2 regions of the Cryobacterium sp. 10C3 genome follow, and region 2 is predicted to be linked to the other one. Evidence: predicted binding sites of a transcription regulator. Region 2 holds the regulator's gene; the other holds the start of a gene.
The links. The regulator HrcA, encoded in region 2, represses chaperone genes, less so after heat shock. The targets are predictions, from matches to a motif close to TTNGCACTCGNNNNNNNCGAGTGCNAA.
Positions count from the first base shown of each region.

Region 1 (9,262 bases), 2.5 Mb from region 2:
CGGAGGAGGTCACCGGCGAACTCGACTACGCGTCGACCGTCACCGCTCCCACCGAATGGGTGCCGTACGTCTACACCGAGTCCGAGCTGCGCGCCCTTGCGCGCAGGCGCGCCCGCTCTCTCGCCTCCCTCTTCTTCGGCGCCGTCGGCCTCGCCGGCGCCGTCTTCGTGGTCTGGACCGCGCCGCTCTCGCTCGCGGCCGTCGTGCTCGCCGTCTGGGCGAGCCGCACCGAACGCGCGGCCGTCGCGATCTGGGCCTGGGGCCTCGGCACCGGTCTCGCGGGCCTCGTCATCGCCGCCGGCTGGATCGTGCTGATCAGCCAGGGCATCAGCCCCATCCCGCACTGAGCTCCCGGCGTTGAGTGCCCGGCGCTGGGTGCCCGGCGCTGAGTGCTCAGCGCGGCGGCTGCACCCGCTCCACGAGCAGAGCGAGCCTGTGGCCGCCCGCCCGGGTGAGCACGAGAGTGGCGGACTCGGACCCGTGCAGCTTCAGCCGGGTGCGCAGCACGGCCGGGTCAACGTCCACGCCGCGCTTCTTGATCTCGAGAGTCCCGATCCGACGCTCCTTGAGCGCGAGCCGGAGTTTCTTCTCGTCCACCGGCAGCGACTCGAGCACCCGGAACGCCGTCGCGAACGGGGTCTCGTGCAGCGACTCTGAGCTCAGGTATGCGATGCCCTCCCCGAGCATCAGCGCGTCCATGCTGCGGGCCAGGTCGCCGATCAGCCGCGCCCGGATCACGGCGCCATCCGGCTCATACAGGTAGCTCCCGGGCACGCCCGCCTCTCCGGGCACGGTCTCGACATCCGGACTGTCCGCGGCCGCGGTCAGCTCGTGCCGGCCGTCCCTGCCCAGGAGCAGGGCCGAACGGCGGATGCCCTCGCGAGCGAGAACGCCGAACCAGAGTCCCATCTCCACGAGCTTTCCGTCCACGGACACCCACTGCGCTTCCGCGGCGGCGGGAATGGCGTCACGGTCGTGACCCGGACCGAGCTTCACTCCGATCGGCATCCGCTCGCTCAGTCCGAAGACGAAGTCGAGGTTCGGCGAATAATCCTCCGGGCGGGTCAGCCGGGAGGTATTGCTGTGACCGGCCGTACGGCGGGCCGGGTCGAGCCAGGCAGCGTCGAAGCCGGTGAGGTCGAAGGTCTCCGCGTCGCCGTGCACGACGGCGGCATTGTCGAAGGGGGCGAGGTTGTAGCTCGCGACCGTGGCCGTGACCTCGTCCGTGTCCACGGCGGTCACCTGGATGTCGAGCGCGGCGAGGGCCATCGAGTCGCTGCCGATCCCGCTGCCGAGATCGGCGACCCGGTTCAGTCCGGCAGCGGCGAACCGGCCGGCGTGCAGCGCGGCGACGTTCAGGCGGGTGGCCTGTTCGAGACCGGCCTCAGTGAAGAGCATCCGCCCGGCGAAGTCGCCGAACTTGGCCACGGCCTTCGCCCGCAGCCGCGATTGGCCGAGCACCGCGGTCACGAGTCCCTGAGGATGGCCGGCCTTCCGCAGGTCGCTCACCAGCCGAACCACATCGGAGGCGTTGTCCCAGGGCGGAAGCGAGTCCAGCAGGCGCAGCCCCTCGGGGGACAACAGGTCAACAAGCTCGGAGCGTTCCATTGTCCAAACGATATCAAGCCATGGCCGCCGCGCCCGGAACGCCCGAGTCTGGCACTCACGTTGCGTGAGTGCCAGAAGCGCCCTAAACTCGCTGTTAGCACTCTCGCTGTGAGTCTGCCAACCAAGTCTTAGCTAAGAAAGAGGTCAACCGTGTCGGTCTCCATCAAGCCGCTCGAGGATCGCATCGTCATCAAGCAGGTCGACGCCGAGCAGACCACCGCATCAGGTCTGGTCATCCCTGACACTGCCAAGGAAAAGCCCCAGGAGGGCGAAGTTGTCGCCGTCGGCCCCGGCCGCATCGACGACAACGGCAACCGCATCCCGCTCGACATTGCCGTGGGCGACAAGGTCATCTACTCCAAGTACGGCGGAACCGAGGTCAAGTTCGGTGGCGACGACCTCCTCGTCCTCTCCGCACGCGACGTGCTCGCCGTCGTCGTCCGCTAGGGATTCGTTCCAGGCGCCACGCACGACCGCAGTACACGTACGAACAACACAAAATCCCGGAGGCCTGATCATCCGGGATTTTGTGTTGCCAGGTCCGCCCGAGCGCGGCCCGCACCACCCAACACGTCCAGGCAGGGCACGCCCGCGAAGGGGAATCGTTGTGAGCAGGACACGGAGCCAGTCGGCCGAACCGACCAGCGGACTCGCCTTCGCGACCTCCGCGTACGGCCTCTGGGGCCTGCTCCCGCTCTTCTTCCTGCTGCTGCACCCGACGGGACCCTTCGAGGTCGTGGCCTGGCGCGTGCTCTTCTCCCTGGTCTTCTGCCTCGCCCTAATCACCGTCACCCGTGGCTGGCCCGCCCTGCTCACAGTCCTCCGCCGCCCGAAGACGGTCTGGGTGATGGGCCTGGCCGGCCTCCTGATCTTCGTCAACTGGCAGACCTACGTCTTCGCGACGCTGACCGGGCACGTGGTCGAGGCCGCCCTGGGCTACTTCATGAACCCGATCGTCACGGTGCTGCTGGGCGTCTTCGTTCTGCACGAGCGGTTGCGGCGCATCCAGTGGATCGCGGTCGCGATCAGCGCGGCCGCTGTGCTCGTGCTGACGCTCGGCTACGGGGCACTCCCGTGGATCTCGCTCGTCCTCGCCCTGTCCTTCGGGTTCTACGGGCTGATCAAGAAGAACGTCGGACCCGGCGTCGGCGCGCTCACCGGCCTCACCCTCGAGACCGCCTGGCTGATGCCGATCGCGGTCGCGGAACTCCTCATCGTGGGCGCCGTCACCGGGCTCACCTTCGGCACCGTGTCGCCGTGGCACACCGTCGGCCTCGTCTCAACGGGCGTCGTGACGGCCGTCCCGCTGCTGTTCTTCGCAGCCGCCGCCCGCCGCCTGCCGCTCAGCCTGCTCGGCCTCGTGCAGTTCGTCGCACCGGTGCTGCAGTTCCTCGTCGGGGTCTTCATCCTCGGCGAGCCGATGCCGCCGGAGCGCTGGGTCGGCTTCGGGCTCGTCTGGGTCGCGCTCGTGATCCTCACGGCCGACATGGTCGTCACCGGACGCGCCCCGCGGCGAGCATCCCCCGAACCCCTCTGACCGGCGATACGCTCGGAGCATCCCACCTGTGAAAGGACCACGGATGCCCTTTCCAGCTCTGAACGTCACCTCGCGACCCCGGGGGCTCACGTCTGCCGGTCTCGCGCTCACCGTCGTCGCCGCCGCGCTGCTGCTTTCCGGGTGCACCGCAGGGGACGCCCCCGTCGTCGTGACCAGCACTCCGACCGTCGCCGCGACGGTCGCGCCGACCGGCGACGGCACGCTCCTGATCGGCACGCTGTTCCCGATGACCGGGGAAGCGGGAGCCGCAGTGACCGGCGCCGCTCAGGTTGCCGGCACCGAGCTGGCCGCCCGCGAGATCCTTGAGCAGGCCGTGCCCGGCACTCTGCCGATCCAGCTCGTGCATCGGAACTCGACGGGGAACGTCGCGGCCGCGGTTGCCGACCTGGTGGCGCGACACGTTGACCTCGTTCTCTGGGACGCGACGAGTGCGGTGCCCGCTGATGTCACGGCATCCGTCGCCGCAGCGGGCATCGCCCTGCTGCCTCTGAACGACTTCACGAACGGCGGCACTCCGCTCGCAGCAGACGAGGCCTTCGCAGTGCGCCTGCGCACCTCGGACCCCGGGCTCGCCGACACCGCCGGAGGCGGGGAAGCCTTCGACGGGGTGGTGCTCGCGGCCCTCGCCGCGAGGGAGGCAGGCGACGACGGCGGGCCCTCGATCGCCCCGGCGCTCGACCGGGTCAGCCACGGCGACGCGGTGTGCGCATCCTGGGCATCCTGCATCACCGCCCTCGGTGAGAAGAAGCAGATCGCATACCAGGGCGTGACCGGGCGACGCTCCTAGTACAGCACCTCGTCCGACGGCGTCCCCCAGAGCAGGTGCCGGTGGTGTCACGAATCGCTAACGATGTTCTCTTTGCGCGGCAAGAAAACATCCTCGAAACAAAGTGATCCTAGGTTGGAGCCTAATAACGCGAGTGGGCCTCACCCGGAGGCGTACTTACGCGTGCAAGATGAAAGGGTACCCAGGATGATTAAATCCAAGCACGCCCTCCGGACCGCCATCGTGGCGGGAGCAGGCGTCATCGCCGTCATGCTCTCCGGTTGTGCATCCGGCGGCGGTTCAACCGCTACCACGACCTCGGCTGCGGCCGCGTCCTCGTACACCGACGCAGCTTGTGCGAGCGGAGCGTCCACGGACAAGTCGCTGGTCGTCGGCTCGATCCTCCCGATCACCGGTAGCCTCGCCTATCTCAACCCGCCGGAACTCGCCGGCGTCGGCCTCGCCGTCTCCGACATCAACGCCGCCGGCGGCGTCGACGGCAAGGACGCCTGCGTCCTGGCCACCGACTCCGGTGACAGCACGGACCTGACGATCTCGACCGCGTCCGCCCAGAAGCTCATCGCGGCCAAGGTATCCGTCGCGATCGGCGCCGCGTCCTCGAGCGTTTCGCTCAACGTCGTCGACTCCTTCGCCTCCGCCAAGATCGTCCAGATCTCCCCGGCCAACACCTCGGCCAAGCTCAGCGGCTACGGTCCGTTCTACTTCCGTACCGCACCGCCGGACTCGGTCCAGGGTTCCGCGCTCGGCCAGCTCATCACGGGTGACGGCAACGCCAAGGTCGCCTTCCTCGTCTTCAACGACTCCTACGGCACCGGCCTCCGCGACTTCACGCAGGCCAGCGTCGAAGCCTCCGGCGGAACCGTCGTCTATGGCGGCAAGGGCAACGGCCAGGAATTCCCCCCGGCCAGACCACGTTCTCGTCCGAGGTGACCGCTGCGAAGGCGACCAACCCTGACGCGATCGTCATCCTCGCCTTCGACGAGACCAAGTCGATCATCCCCGAGCTCAAGGCCCAGGGCGTCGACCTCTCCAAGGTCTACCTGTCCGACGGCAACACCGCCGACTACAGCAAGGACTTCGAAGCCGGCACGCTGACCAGCGCACAGGGCACGATCCCCGGCGCATACCCGGCTGATGACTTCAAGGCCAAGCTCGTCTCCTGGTACAAGGACACCCAGAACGCAGCTCTCGGAGACTTCTCCTACGCTCCTGAGGCCTACGACGCGACCACCCTCTCCGCCCTCGCGGCGCTGAAGGCCAAGTCCACCGTCTCCGCCGACATCCAGGCGCAGCTCGCGGCCGTTTCCGGCGCGAGTGGCAAGGGCACCAAGTGCAAGAGCTACGCCGAGTGTGCACCGCTCGTCACCGCCGGAACGGACATCCAGTACGTCGGACAGTCCGGCGTCGGCCCGTTCAACTCGCACAACGAGCCGTCGAGCGCCTTCATCGGCATCTACAAGTTCGACAAGGACAACAAGCCGGTCTGGCAGTCCGCCATCGAAGGACAGACCTCCTACTAGCAGGAGAGTGCTGATCGTCGGCTGAGGCCGGACGAACACAGGGAGCGGGGTCGGGCGAAAGCCCGGCCCCGCTCTTTCGTGCGCCCGCCCCCGCGCCTCCCCGCCCCGCGCCTCCCCGCCCCGCGCCTCCCCGCCCCGCGCCTCCCCGCCCCCGCGCCTCGCCGTGCTCGCCAGCATCCGCTCTTTCGCTGAGGTGTCGCAGATCGACGTTCGCCGACCCCGTGAACCTCGATGTGCGACCCCTCAGCGAGGTTTCCAGCCGCACCGGCGCCGGTTTCGGCAGCCCGCGCCCGCCGTTGCGGGAGCGCCTGAGCAGACGGGCGCAGCGGCGGATGTCGCCGGGGACACGAAAAGGCCCGTGCCTGCCCCCAGGGGGCTGGCACGGGCCTCTCGGCGGTGCGGGCGGGTCAGGAGATGATGACGGGCTTCTCGTCCTTCTCAGCGTCGACGTCCTTGGCGAGGGTGCCGAGGTAGAGCTCGATGACCTTGGGGTCGTCGGCGAGCTCGCGGCCGGTGCCTGTGTAGGCATTGCGGCCCTGATCGAGCACGTACCCGCGGTCGCAGATCTGCAGGGCGGCACGCGCGTTCTGCTCGACCAGCAGAATCGTGACGCCGGTCTTGTTGATGCGGCGGGTGCGGATGAAGGTCTCGTCCTGACGCACCGGGGAGAGGCCGGCGGACGGCTCGTCGAGGAGCAGTACGGACGGGTCCATCATGAGCGCACGCGCCATCGCGACCGACTGGCGTTCGCCGCCGGAGAGCGAACCGGCGCGCTGGTTGCGGCGGTCGGCGAGGGCGGGGAACAGGTCGAAGATCGCGTCGAGACGCTCGACGAGCAGCTTGGGCCGCAGGTACAGGCCCATCTGCAGGTTCTCCTCGATCGTGAGGGAGGGGAACACGTTGTTGTTCTGGGGGACGAAGCCGACGCCGGCCTGCACGAGGCGGTTCGCCTTGAAACCGGTGATGTCTTCGCCCTTGAGCGTGACGTTGCCGCTGCGGACGGACACCAGTCCGAACAGTGCCTTGAGCAGCGTGGACTTGCCCGCGCCGTTCGGGCCGATGATTCCGATGAGCTCACCGGGGTAGACATCCAGGTTGCAGCCGTTGAGGATATTGACCCCGGGAACATAGCCGGCGACGAGATCCGTCGCTTGCAGGACCGGAGCGGGAGAGCCTGTGGGTACAACCATGACTACGCGTCGCCTTCCGTGCGGTTTTCGAGTTCGACCTCTTTGGCCAGTTCCTCCGCGACTTCGTCCGTGAGGAGCGAGTCGTCGCCGAGGTCGGTGTCGTGGTGCGCGCCGAGGTAGGCGTCGATCACGGCCTGGTCGTCCATGACGGTGGCCGACGGGCCCTCAGCAACGACCTTGCCCTCGGCCATCACGACGACCCAGTCGGAGATGTGCCGCACCATGTGCATGTCGTGCTCGACGAACAGGACGGTCATGCCCTCGTCGCGGAGAGACTTGATGTGCCCGAGCAGCGACTGGGTGAGTGCGGGGTTGACCCCGGCCATCGGCTCGTCGAGCATGATCATGGTCGGTTCGCTCATGAGCGCCCGCGCCATCTCCAGGAGCTTCTTCTGGCCGCCGGAGAGGCTGCCGGCCATGTCGTTCTTCTTCTCGAGCAGCTTGAATCGCTGCAGGAGGTCCTCGGCCTGCGCCGTGATCTCCCGTTCGCGCGCGGCCCAGAGCGGCTTGATCACCGCGGCGAAGAGGTTTTCGCCTGGCTGGTCCTTCGCGCCAAGGAGCATGTTCTCGAGCACGGTGAGCCTGCTGAGCGCCTTCGTGAGCTGGAAGGTGCGCACCATGCCGCGCTGGGCGACCTTCGCCGCACCCATGTTGTTGACCGAACGCCCGTTGAACATCGAGCGGGCGGCCTGGTCGGACTTCGGCCCACCGATGAGGCGCGGAGCGGAGCTCGGCTTGTCGAAGCCCGTGATCAGGTTGAAGAACGTGGTCTTGCCCGCGCCGTTCGGGCCGATCAGGGCCGTGATGATTCCGCGCTGTACCTCGAGGTGCGGCACGTTGACGGCGGTCATGCCGCCGAACTGGCGCACGATGTTGTCGACGACCAGGATCGGGTCTGGCTTGGGGACGCCGGGAAGGGGGAGACGGCGGCGACGCTCGCGGTTGCGGCTGCCGCAGCGGCTGTCGGGGCGACGGTGACTCCGAGATCAGTTGACATTGAAGCTCAGCTCCTTCTTGTTACCGAGTACACCCTGGGGTCTGAAGATGACCACGAGCATGAGCACCACACCGATCAGGATCCAGGAGAACTGTTCGGCCTGCTGGCCGTTCATGATGCTGTCCGGCACGAACTGGCCGGCGACACCCTGCACGAACAGGCGCAGGGCGAAGAAGATGATCGAGCCGAGCACGGGCCCGAACACGGTCGCGGCGCCGCCGAGCAGCAGTGCTGTCCACACGAAGAACGTCATCGAGCGTCCCATGCTGTCCGCCTGAACGGATGCCGGCAGCACGTAGATGATGCCGCCGAGCGCTCCGATGGTGCCGCCGAGGATGAGCGCCTGCATCTTGTAGCTGTAGACGTTCTTGCCGAGGCTGCGGATCGCATCCTCGTCTTCCCGGATGCCGCGGAGTACGCGACCCCACGGGCTGCGCATCAGCAGGAACACGAAGAGGCAGAGGATCCCGACGATGGACCACGCGACCAGGCGGATCCACCAGCCGTTGGAGCCGGTGTTGTCGTAGGTGAACGGGCCGAGGGTGGTCTGGCCGTCGCCGAGGAAGGAGAGGTCGGTGAACGGGCCTCGGTAGCTCTGGCCGGTGAGACCGTTCGAGCCGCCGGTGATGTCGGTGAGGAGCGACGAGCGCCCGATCATCCGCACGATCTCTGCGGCCGAGATCGTGACGATCGCGAGGTAGTCACCGCGCAGCTTCAGCGTCGGAACGCCGAGGATGAGTGCGAAGACCGCCGCGGCGACGAGTGCGATCAGCACGGCGGGGAACAGCGGGATCCCGGCGACGATGGAGATGGCGAAGGCGTATGCGCCGACGAGCATGAACCCGGCCTGGCCCATGTTGAGCAGGCCGGTGTAGCCGAAGTGGATGTTGAGTCCGATGGCTGCGATGGCGAGTGCCGCCGTCGATGGCGAGAAGGCGGAGGCGGCAATCGCCGTCAGGGTCGTCAGAAATTCATTCACGGTCTTGTCCTTCCTAACCGATGCGCTCTCGGCGCCCGAAAATGCCTTGTGGCCTGACGAGCAGGACGAGGATGAGAATGAGCAGTGCCGTGGCGTACTTGAAGTCGCCGGGGAGCACGAGGTTCGTGAGCTCGACGACCATGCCGATGATCATCGCGCCGGCGAGGGCGCCGAACGCGGTGCCGAGGCCGCCGAGGGTGACCGCGGCGAACATCAGCAGCAGCAGCTGCAGGCCGGTCTGCCAGTTCACGCCATTGAGCACGAGGCCGAGCATGACGCCGGCGAGACCGGCGAGTCCGGCGGAGGCCGTCCAGACCAGGCGGATGATGGCGTCGACGTCGATCCCGGAGGCCGCGGCGAGCGAGGGGTTGTCCGAAACGGCGCGGGTGGCCCGGCCGATCCGGGACCGGAGCAGGAACAGCCCGACGAGGATGATGACCGCAACGGCGATGCCCATCGCCCAGAGCGACTGAACCGAGAGGGTGATCGGGCCGATTTCGACGGTGACCGGGTTGGCCTTGTCGATCCGGACGGTCTTGGCCCCGATGAAGAACTGGAACGCGTACTGCAGCGCGATCGAGAGCCCGATGGTCACGATCATCAGCTGGGTGTTCGGCAGGCCG
Region 1 covers NZ_JAVIWF010000002.1:3,913,798-3,923,059, forward strand. Annotated here, with positions in the region: gene RGU41_RS19660 (hypothetical protein) at 1-347, shown strand, start outside; gene RGU41_RS19665 (class I SAM-dependent methyltransferase) at 394-1,608, opposite strand; gene groES (co-chaperone GroES) at 1,759-2,055, shown strand; gene rarD (EamA family transporter RarD) at 2,216-3,145, shown strand; gene RGU41_RS19680 (hypothetical protein) at 3,189-3,953, shown strand; gene RGU41_RS19685 (ABC transporter substrate-binding protein) at 4,140-4,883, shown strand; gene RGU41_RS19690 (hypothetical protein) at 4,880-5,473, shown strand; gene RGU41_RS19695 (ABC transporter ATP-binding protein) at 5,881-6,663, opposite strand; gene RGU41_RS19700 (ABC transporter ATP-binding protein) at 6,666-7,553, opposite strand; gene RGU41_RS19705 (hypothetical protein) at 7,511-7,660, opposite strand; gene RGU41_RS19710 (branched-chain amino acid ABC transporter permease) at 7,650-8,639, opposite strand; gene RGU41_RS19715 (branched-chain amino acid ABC transporter permease) at 8,653-9,262, opposite strand, start outside.
Region 1: groES (co-chaperone GroES) is a predicted target of HrcA. The motif match lies at 1,657-1,683, and genes of this name have one in related genera.

Region 2 (9,262 bases):
CCCTCGTCGACGAGGAGGATCGCGAGATCGGCGTCGGCGTGCACGTGCATGGTGTCGAGGGCGAAGGCCGCGAGGCGCTGGAGCGCGACCTCGTCGACCGGGATGTCGGATTCGTTGTTGATTTCAATGCTCATGAGGGTCTCCGTTTCGGAAAGCGGTCGCGGATGCCGCCGGGTCGTTCTGGGCCGCGCTTGACGAACTCGTGGGCCTGTTCGCTTTCGATGCGCTGCGCCTGCCTGAGTGCGTCGTATTCGGTCCACGCGTCGACGATCCTGCCGACGAGGGAATGGCGTACGACATCCGCGCTCGTCAGGCGCACGAAGCGGATGTCGTCGACCGTGTCGAGCACCCGGGTCACCAGGCGCAGCCCGCTCGTGCCTGCGGGCAGGTCGATCTGGGTGACGTCGCCGGTGACGACCATCTTCGACCCGAAGCCGAGCCGGGTGAGGAACATCTTCATCTGTTCCGGCGTGGTGTTCTGCGCCTCGTCGAGGACGACGAAGGAGTTGTTCAGGGTGCGGCCGCGCATGTAGGCGAGCGGGGCGACCTCGATCGTGCCGGCCGCGAGCAGTTTCGGCAGGAGTTCCGGCTCCATCATCTCGCCGAGCGCGTCGTAGAGCGGACGCAGGTAGGGGTCGATCTTGTCGGTCAGGGTGCCGGGCAGGAAGCCGAGGCGTTCCCCCGCTTCGACGGCCGGACGGGTGAGGATGATCCGGTCGACCTCCTTGCGCTGCAGGGCCTGGACAGCCTTCGCCATCGCGAGGTAGGTCTTGCCGGTTCCGGCGGGGCCGATCCCGAAAACGATCGTGTCGGTGTCGATGGCATCGACGTATTCCTTCTGGCCGATCGTCTTCGCGCGGATGCTCTTGCCCCGTGAGGTGAGGATCGGCGGCCCGAGGCGAACGGAGGGGCTCGAGGTGCTGTCCTCGCCGAGCATGCGGGCGCTCGACTCGACCTCGGCCGGCGCGAGGTCACGGCCCTCGCGGATCATCACGAGCAATTCTTCGATCAGACGGCGGGCGGCGGCGACCTGGCTCGGCTCACCGGAGAGCGTCATCTCGTTGCCGCGGACGTGCACGCTGACCGCGGGGTGTTCCTTCTCGATCGCGCCGAGCAGCCGGTCCTGCGCGCCGAGGAGGCGCACCATGGCGACCCCGTCGATGAGGATCCGGGTCTCGACCGTCGTTTCGGACGGGAGCGCACCGGAGGGCAGGGACGGCACGGACTTCTCTGACGGCTCAGACAGCTCAGACGGAACCAAGTGTTCCCTCCCCGAGCGAGCCGGTCGCCCCGTCCTCCGACGGTTTCAGGGCGAGCACGTGGGCGTGGACGTGGAACACGGTTTGTCCGGCGGCGGCGCCGGTATTGAAGACGAGGCGGAACTGGCCGTCGGAAAGCTCGGTGGCGACCCGCCCGGCGACGGCGACGAGCTCGGCAAGGAGTCCGGGGTCGCCGGCGGCGAGTTCGACGACGTTGCGGTACGCCTCCGTCTTGGTCGTGACGACGATGTGCACGGGGGCCTGCGGGTTGATGTCGACGAATGCGATGATGCGTTCGGTCTCGGCGACGATGGTCGCGGGGATGTCGCGCGCGACGATGCGGCTGAAGACGGAGGGTTCTGCGCCGGTTTCTGACATGGTCCTATCTTAACCTGCCGGGGGTCACCACCGGTCGAGGGCGGCGTTGAGCACGGCGAGGGCGGCGGGCCCGGCCGTCGACGTGCGCAGCACGGTGTCGCCGAGGCGCACCCGCACGGCCCCGGCGGCTTCGAGCATCTCGAGTTCCGAGGCGGCGATGCCACCCTCCGGACCGACGACGAGCACGATGTCCCGCGCCGCGGTTGCCTGGGAATCGGCCGCGTCGGCCGCGTCGTCAATCGACGGCAACCGGGTCAGCCGGATGTCGGCGGTGGGCTCGAGGAGCAGCATCCGCGTGCCCCGCGCCAGCACGGCGAGTTGTTTGGTGCTCGTGAGGTCTGCGACCTCGGGAAGCCAGGGCCGGATCGATTGCTTGGACGCCTCGCGTACGATGGCGCGCCAACGCTCCCGTCCCTTGGCGACCTTCTGGCCCTCCCAGCGCGTCACCGAGCGGGCGGCCGCCCACGGAACGACGCCGTCGACGCCGAGTTCGGTCGCGGCCTGCACCGCCATCTCGTCGCGGTCGCCCTTGGCGAGTGCCTGAACAAGGCGGATGCGCGGGCTCGGCCTCGCGATGTTCCGCGCGCTGTCGACCCGCAGGACCAGCCGTCCGGTCTCCGCTTCCTCGACGGTCGTCTCCAGGAGCAGGCCGGACCCGTTCCCGGCGAGCAGGTGCTCCCCCGGCCGGACCCGGCTCACGGTGACCGCGTGCCTGGCCTCGGCACCGGTGATGGTCGCGACGGCTCCGACGGGGCAGTCCTCCGCGCGGAGGGACTCGTCGATGAAGAAGTGCGCCATCCGGTTAGACGCGGAACCGGTCGCGGAGCTTCGCGAAGAGTCCCTGCTGCACCGCACTGAGCGCGGGAGCCGGGGACTTGTGCTTCGCGGCGAACTGTTCGATCAGTTCCCTCTCCTTGTGGTCGAGCTTGGTCGGCGTCACGACGTGGATCCCGACCTTGAGGTCGCCGCGGCCATTGCCGCGGAGGCGCGAGACTCCGCGGTCCTTGACCGTGATGACTTCGGAGCCCTGCACTCCGGCACGGATCTCGACGGTGATGTCGCCGTCGAGGGCCTTGACCGTCGTGGTCGTGCCGAGGATCGCATCCGTCATGGGCACGTCGAGGGTGCAGAGCAGGTCGTCACCGTCGCGGCTGAACACGTCGTGGTGGCGGACCTTCATTTCGAGGTACAGGTCGCCGTTGGGGCCGCCGGCAGGTCCGGCCTCTCCGCTCCCGGGCATCTGCAGGCGCAGGCCCGTGTCGACGCCGGCGGGGATGTCGACCGGAACAGTGCGGCGGGCGCGGACACGGCCCTGGCCCTGGCAGGTCACGCACGGGGTTGCGATGATCGTGCCGAAACCGCGGCAGGAGCCGCAGGGGCTCGAGGTCATCACATTGCCCAGCAGGGAGCGCACGGCGCGCTGGATGTTGCCGGTGCCGTGGCAGATGTCGCACGTGACAGGGGCGGTCCCCGGCTGGCAGCAGGTTCCGCTGCAGGTCGCGCAGACGATGGCCGTGTCGACCTCGAGGTCGCGGTGGGTTCCGAAAATGATCTCGTCGAGGTCGAGTTCGACCCTGATCAGGGCGTCCTGGCCGCGTTCGCGGCGAGACCTCGGTCCACGGCTGCCGCCGCCCCCTCCGAAGAAGGTCTCGAAGATGTCGCCGAAGTTGCCGAAGTTGCCGTCGAACCCGGCGTTTCCGCCCGTACGGCCGTTGCCGCCGTGGTCGTAGTTGTCGCGCTGCTTCGGGTCGCTCAGCACGTCGTAGGCGTGGGTGACGTGCTTGAACCGCTCAGACGCATCCGCGCCGGGGTTCACGTCGGGGTGGAGCTGGCGGGCGAGGCGACGGTACGCCTTCTTGATTTCGTCGGTGGAGGCATCGCGTGCGACGCCGAGTACTTCGTAATGGTCAGCCAAAGCTGGCTCTCCTAGGTCTGTTTTCGTAGGTGTGCGGCGTGGGGGCTGGTCGAGGGACTCGCCTATTCGAGCAGGCGGGACAGGTAGCGGGCGACGGCACGGACGGCCGCCATGTTGTTCGAGTAGTCCATCCGGGTGGGGCCCAGGACGCCGAGGCGGGCAAGGTCTCCACCCTGCGAGCTGTAGCCGCTGGTCAGCACGCTGGTCTCGGAGAGTCCGAATGGCGCGTTCTCCCTGCCGATACTCACCGACACCCCATGCTGGTCTGTCGCCATCTCGCCGAAGAGGCGCAGCAGGACGACCTGCTCCTCGATGGCCTCGAGCACCGGATAGATGCTCCCGGTGAAGTCTTCCTCCGTGCGCACGAGGTTCGCGGCGCCGGCCATCACCAGCCGCTCCTGCCGGTTCGCACCGACCTGGTCGCGAAGGGTGAGGGTGACCAGGGAGACAACGTCCGGTTGCTCGCCGGCCAGGTCGGCGGCATCCGTGAGCGCGATCGCTGCTGCGCTCATGCTGAGGCCGACCACGGCGGCGTTGAGGCGGGCGCGGAGGCGGACCAGCAGCTGCTCCTCGAGCGGCCGGGGCAGCTCGATCACGCGTTGCTCGACCCGGCCGGCATCCGTGATCAGCACGGACAGGAGCCGGGTCTCCGAGAGCGCCACGAGCTCGATGTGGCGCACCCTCGCACGAGACAGCGAGGGGTACTGCACGAGCGCGACCTGGTGGGTGAGCTGGGAGAGCAACCGGACGCTGCGGGCGAGAACCTCGTCGAGGTCTGCGGACTGCCCGAGGAACGTCTCGATGGCCTGGCGCTGCGCTGCGGAGAGCGGGCGCAGATCGGCGAGGTGATCGACGAAGAGCCGGTACCCCTTGTCGGTCGGGATCCGCCCTGAGGAGGTGTGCGGGGCGATGATGAGCTCCTCCTCCTCGAGGAGAGCCATGTCATTGCGAATGGTCGCCGCCGACACTCCGAAGGAATGCCGGTCAACGATGGTTTTTGACCCGACGGGCTCGCGCGAGGCGACGTAGTCTTGAACAATGACCCGCAGAACTTCGAGGCTGCGATCCGAAACCATGACTGAATCGCCTCCTTTCCGGGTGACTGGGTGCCGGCGACTTTGGCACTCACGGCGTTTGACTGCCAATCATATCGCGACACACGGGGACACCCCCATTGCTAGCGGATGATTGGGCGCAGTACCTTGAGTCTTGTAACGGTCCTCCATCCGCACGGAAAGGCACGATGATGAGCAATTCAACCGGTAACAACGGCGAAGATCCGAACCTGGGCCAGCGCCCCCCGCAGCAGCCATACCAGCCGGCAGCACCCACACCCGTTGCCGCTGCTCCCCTCACCGAGACCGAGGACCGCCAGTGGGCGTCCTTCGCGCACCTCGGCGGCATCATCGGCCCGCTCCCCTCCCTGATCATCTGGCTCGTGTTCAAGGATCGCGGTCGCTTCACCGCCCAGGAAGGCAAGGAAGCCCTGAACTTCCAGATCACGATCGCCATCCTCTACGTGATCGGCTCGATCCTCCCGTTCGTCGGTGCCCTGATCATCTTCGCCGCCTGGGTCGTGGCGATCATCTTCTCGATCCTCGGGTTCCTGAAGGCGAAGGACGGCCAGGCCTACCGCTACCCCTTCGCCCTGCGTCTCATCAAGTAGCGCGGCGACCGGCGGAACCTCACACCACCCGGAGTATCTCGCGGGACCAGCACAACCAGATAACGCGTACAAGGAGCCCGAATGTCCACACCACCCCCGCCAATTCCTACCAGCCCGTTACGCCGATGAACCCGTCGGACGAACGCTTGTGGGCCACCCTGATCCACGTGGGCGGAATCCTCTTCGAGTTCGTGCCCGCGCTCATCGGTTACCTCGTGCTCAAGGACCGCGGCCCGTTCATCCGCGCGCACGCGGCGACGGCGCTCAACTTCCAGATCACCCTGGCCATCGCCTATGTGGTCAGCGGAGTGCTGACGCTGGCGCTGGTCGGGTTCCTGCTGCTGCCCGCCGTCTGGGTCTTGAGCGTCGTCTTCAGCATCATCGCGGCCCTCGCGGCCAACAAGGGCGAGTACTACACCTACCCGCTCACCATCAAGTTCGTCAGCTAGACCGCAGCACCTTAATCCGCGAGAAGCCGCCGTACGACGGCGTCCGCGAGAAGCCGTCCTCTCCTGGTCAGTTCGACCGTCCCGGAGAGGGCGGCTTTCGCGTTGACGAGTTCATCGGCGATGAGACCGGCGACCTCGCGGCGACCGAGCGGCGAGAGCGAGTCGATCCGGATGCCCTCCCGGATGCGGGTGAGCAGGAGGACCCGCTCCACCTCGCGGGTCGTGTCGTCGAGGGTCTCGCGCCCTGCGGCAGGTGAGTCCCCGGCGAGGATCCGGTCGGCGTATGCGGAGGGGTGCTTGACGTTCCACCACCGCACGCCGCCGACGTGGCTGTGCGCACCGGGTCCGACCCCCACCAGTCCTGGCTGCGCCAGTATGCGAGGTTGTGCCTGGACCGGTGCGCGGCATCCGTCGCCCAGTTGCTGACCTCGTACCAGCCGTAGCCGGCCGCGTCGAGGAGTTCGTCGGCGAGTTCGTAGAACTCGGCCTGGGTGTCCTCGTCGACGGGGGCGAGTTCGCCTCGGCGGATCTGCCTTGCGAGCTTCGTGCCGTCCTCGACGATGAGCGAATACGCGCTGATGTGGTTCGGGGACAGGCCGATGGCCTGCTCGAGGCTCGCGCGCCAGTCGGCACGGGTCTCCCCCGGCGTGCCGTAGATGAGGTCGAGACTGACGTCGAGCCCGGCATCGCGGGCCCACCCGGTGACGAGCGGGATGCGCTCCGGGTCGTGGGTGCGCTCGAGGGTCGCGAGCACCCGGGGCACGGCGGACTGCATGCCGAAGGAGACCCTGGTGAAGCCTGCGGCGGCGAGAGTGTCGAGGTAGGCGGCGTCGACGGAGTCCGGGTTGGCTTCCGTGGTCACCTCGGCGCCGTCCGCGAGGCCCCAGGTGTCGCGGACGGAGTCGAGCATCCGGACCAGGTCCACAGCGGGCAGGAGTGTGGGGGTGCCGCCGCCGAAGAACACCGTCGCGGCTTCCCGGTCCGGAACCCCGGAGTCGCGGAGGATGCGCCCTGCGGACTCGACCTCGGCGACGGCCTGGCCCGCGTAGTCGTGCTGGGACGCTCCGCGCAGCTCGGTCGCGGTGTAGGTGTTGAAGTCGCAGTAGCCGCAGCGCACCCGGCAGAACGGCACATGCAGGTACACGCCGAAGTCGCGCTCGGATGCCCCGACGGCGGCGGATGCCGGGAGCAGGCCGTCGCGCGGTGCCGGATCGCCGAGGGGAAGGGCGCTGCCCATCGTCAGACCGCGCCGACCGGGTGCAGGGCGCGCAGGTAGCGGGCGGTGTACTTGGCCTGCTGCATGCGGACGATCGGCCAGGCGAGCCGGTAGTACCAGGTGCTCGGACGTGAGAAGGCCCGGATCGTCAGCCAGACGGAGTCATCGGCCTGTCGGTCGACGATGAACGCCTCCTCGCCGCTCGCGGGGTGGCCGTCAAGGGTGCCGTAGCCGAAACCGATGCGGTCCGTCTCGTCGATGACGTAGACGACACGTACGGGCGAGTCGACGGTGAACGGGCCCACTGCCACCGAGAGGCGCGCGGACATGCCGTTGACGATGTACGGGGTGCCGTCGTCGGCGAACGTCGCCTCGTCGACCGGGTGCTCCTGGTTCACCGAGGGGGTGCCGTCGGCGTTGAACACGATCCCGGAGTACTGGACGCCGGTGCTCTGCTGGAGGTCGGTGACGGTCATGCCACTGCCGAGCTGCACGCCCCAGGTCATCAGGAGCGCGGCAGCGGTCCGGAACCGCTCTTCACCGCTGCCGAGGCGAACGGTGCGTTCGAGCGGCCGGTAACCGCGCGGCGGGTACCGGAGCAGATCGGGGGCGAGGGTGCCGCCGATCGCCGCATAGGTCACGGCCGCGTCGGTGAAGGTGGAACGCCGCATCCGCCTACTTCTTCTCTTTCTTGGCCGGCTCGTCCCCCGAGAGCGCGGCGATGAAGGCCTCCTGCGGCACCTCGACGCGGCCGACCATCTTCATGCGCTTCTTGCCCTCTTTCTGCTTCTCGAGCAGCTTGCGCTTGCGGGAGATGTCGCCGCCGTAGCACTTGGCGAGGACGTCCTTGCGGATGGCGCTGATCGATTCGCGGGCAATGATGCGGGCTCCGATCGCGGCCTGGATCGGAACGTCGAACTGCTGCCGTGGGATGAGTTTCCGCAGCCGCCCGGTCATCAGCACGCCGTAGTCGTATGCCTTGTCGCGGTGCACGATGGCGCTGAACGCGTCCACCTGCTCGCCCTGCAGCAGGATGTCGACCTTGACCAGGTCTGCCTCCTGCGAGCCGATCGGTTCGTAGTCGAGCGAGGCGTACCCGGCGGTCTTGCTCTTCAGCTGGTCGAAGAAGTCGAAGACGATCTCGCCGAGCGGCATCGTGTAGCGGATCTCGACCCGGTCCTCACCGAGGTATTCCATGCCGAGCAGGGTGCCGCGGCGGCCCTGGCAGAGTTCCATGATGACGCCGACGTAATCCTTGGGCGCGAGGATCGCGGCCTTGACGATCGGTTCCTCGACCTTGGCGATCTTGCCGTCAGGGAACTCGCTCGGGTTCGTCACGGTGACGGACTTCTTGTCGTCGGTCGAGACCTCGTAGATCACGCTCGGGGCCGTCGTGATCAGGTCGAGGTTGAACTCGCGGTCGAGGCGCTCGGTGATGATCTCGAGGTGCAGCAGCCCGAGGAACCCGCAGCGGAACCCGAAGCCGAGGGCGACGGATGTCTCCGGCTCGTAGACGAGGGACGCGTCGGAGAGCTTGAGCTTGTCGAGTGCTTCACGGAGAGCGGGGTAGTCGCTGCCGTCGATCGGGTAGAGGCCGGAGAACACCATCGGCTTGGGCTCCGTGTAGCCGGGGAGGGCGACGGTTGCCGGGCGCAGCGCGGTCGTGACGGTGTCGCCGACCTTGGACTGGCGGACGTCCTTCACACCGGTGATCAGGTAGCCGACCTCGCCGACGCCGAGACCCTTGCTCGGGGTCGGTTCGGGGCTTGTCACGCCGATCTCGAGGATCTCGTGCGTCGCCCGGGTGGACATCATCTGGATCTTCTCGCGCGGGCTGAGCTTGCCGTCGATCATACGGACGTAGGTGACGACGCCGCGGTAGCTGTCGTAGACCGAGTCGAAGATCATCGCGCGGGCGGGGGCGTCCGGGTCGCCGACGGGGGCGGGAATGAGCCGGGTGGCGCGGTCGAGCAGTTCGGCGACGCCGATTCCGGTCTTGCCGGAAACGCGCAGCACGTCCTCCGGCTTGCCGCCGATGAGGCTCGCGAGTTCCTTCGCGTACTTGTCTGGATCTGCGGCGGGCAGGTCGATCTTGTTGAGCACCGGGATGATCGTGAGGTCGTTCTCGAGGGCCAGGTAGAGGTTCGCGAGGGTCTGGGCTTCGATGCCCTGGGCCGCGTCGACGAGCAGGATGGCGCCCTCGCAGGCCGCGAGGCTCCGGGAGACCTCGTAGGTGAAGTCGACGTGACCGGGGGTGTCGATCATGTTGAGCGCGTAGGCCTGGCCGTCGAGTTCCCAGGGCATCCGCACGGCCTGGCCTTGATGGTGATGCCGCGTTCGCGTTCGATGTCCATGCGGTCGAGGTACTGGGCCCGCATC
Region 2 covers NZ_JAVIWF010000002.1:1,441,410-1,450,671, forward strand. Annotated here, with positions in the region: gene ybeY (rRNA maturation RNase YbeY) at 1-134, opposite strand, end outside; gene RGU41_RS07570 (PhoH family protein) at 131-1,147, opposite strand; gene RGU41_RS07575 (HIT domain-containing protein) at 1,248-1,637, opposite strand; gene RGU41_RS07580 (16S rRNA (uracil(1498)-N(3))-methyltransferase) at 1,662-2,435, opposite strand; gene dnaJ (molecular chaperone DnaJ) at 2,440-3,552, opposite strand; gene hrcA (heat-inducible transcriptional repressor HrcA) at 3,615-4,628, opposite strand; gene RGU41_RS07595 (DUF4870 domain-containing protein) at 4,796-5,218, shown strand; gene RGU41_RS07600 (DUF4870 domain-containing protein) at 5,344-5,667, shown strand; partial or broken gene hemW (radical SAM family heme chaperone HemW) at 5,679-6,904, opposite strand; gene RGU41_RS07610 (DUF1990 family protein) at 6,907-7,554, opposite strand; partial or broken gene lepA (translation elongation factor 4) at 7,559-9,262, opposite strand, start outside.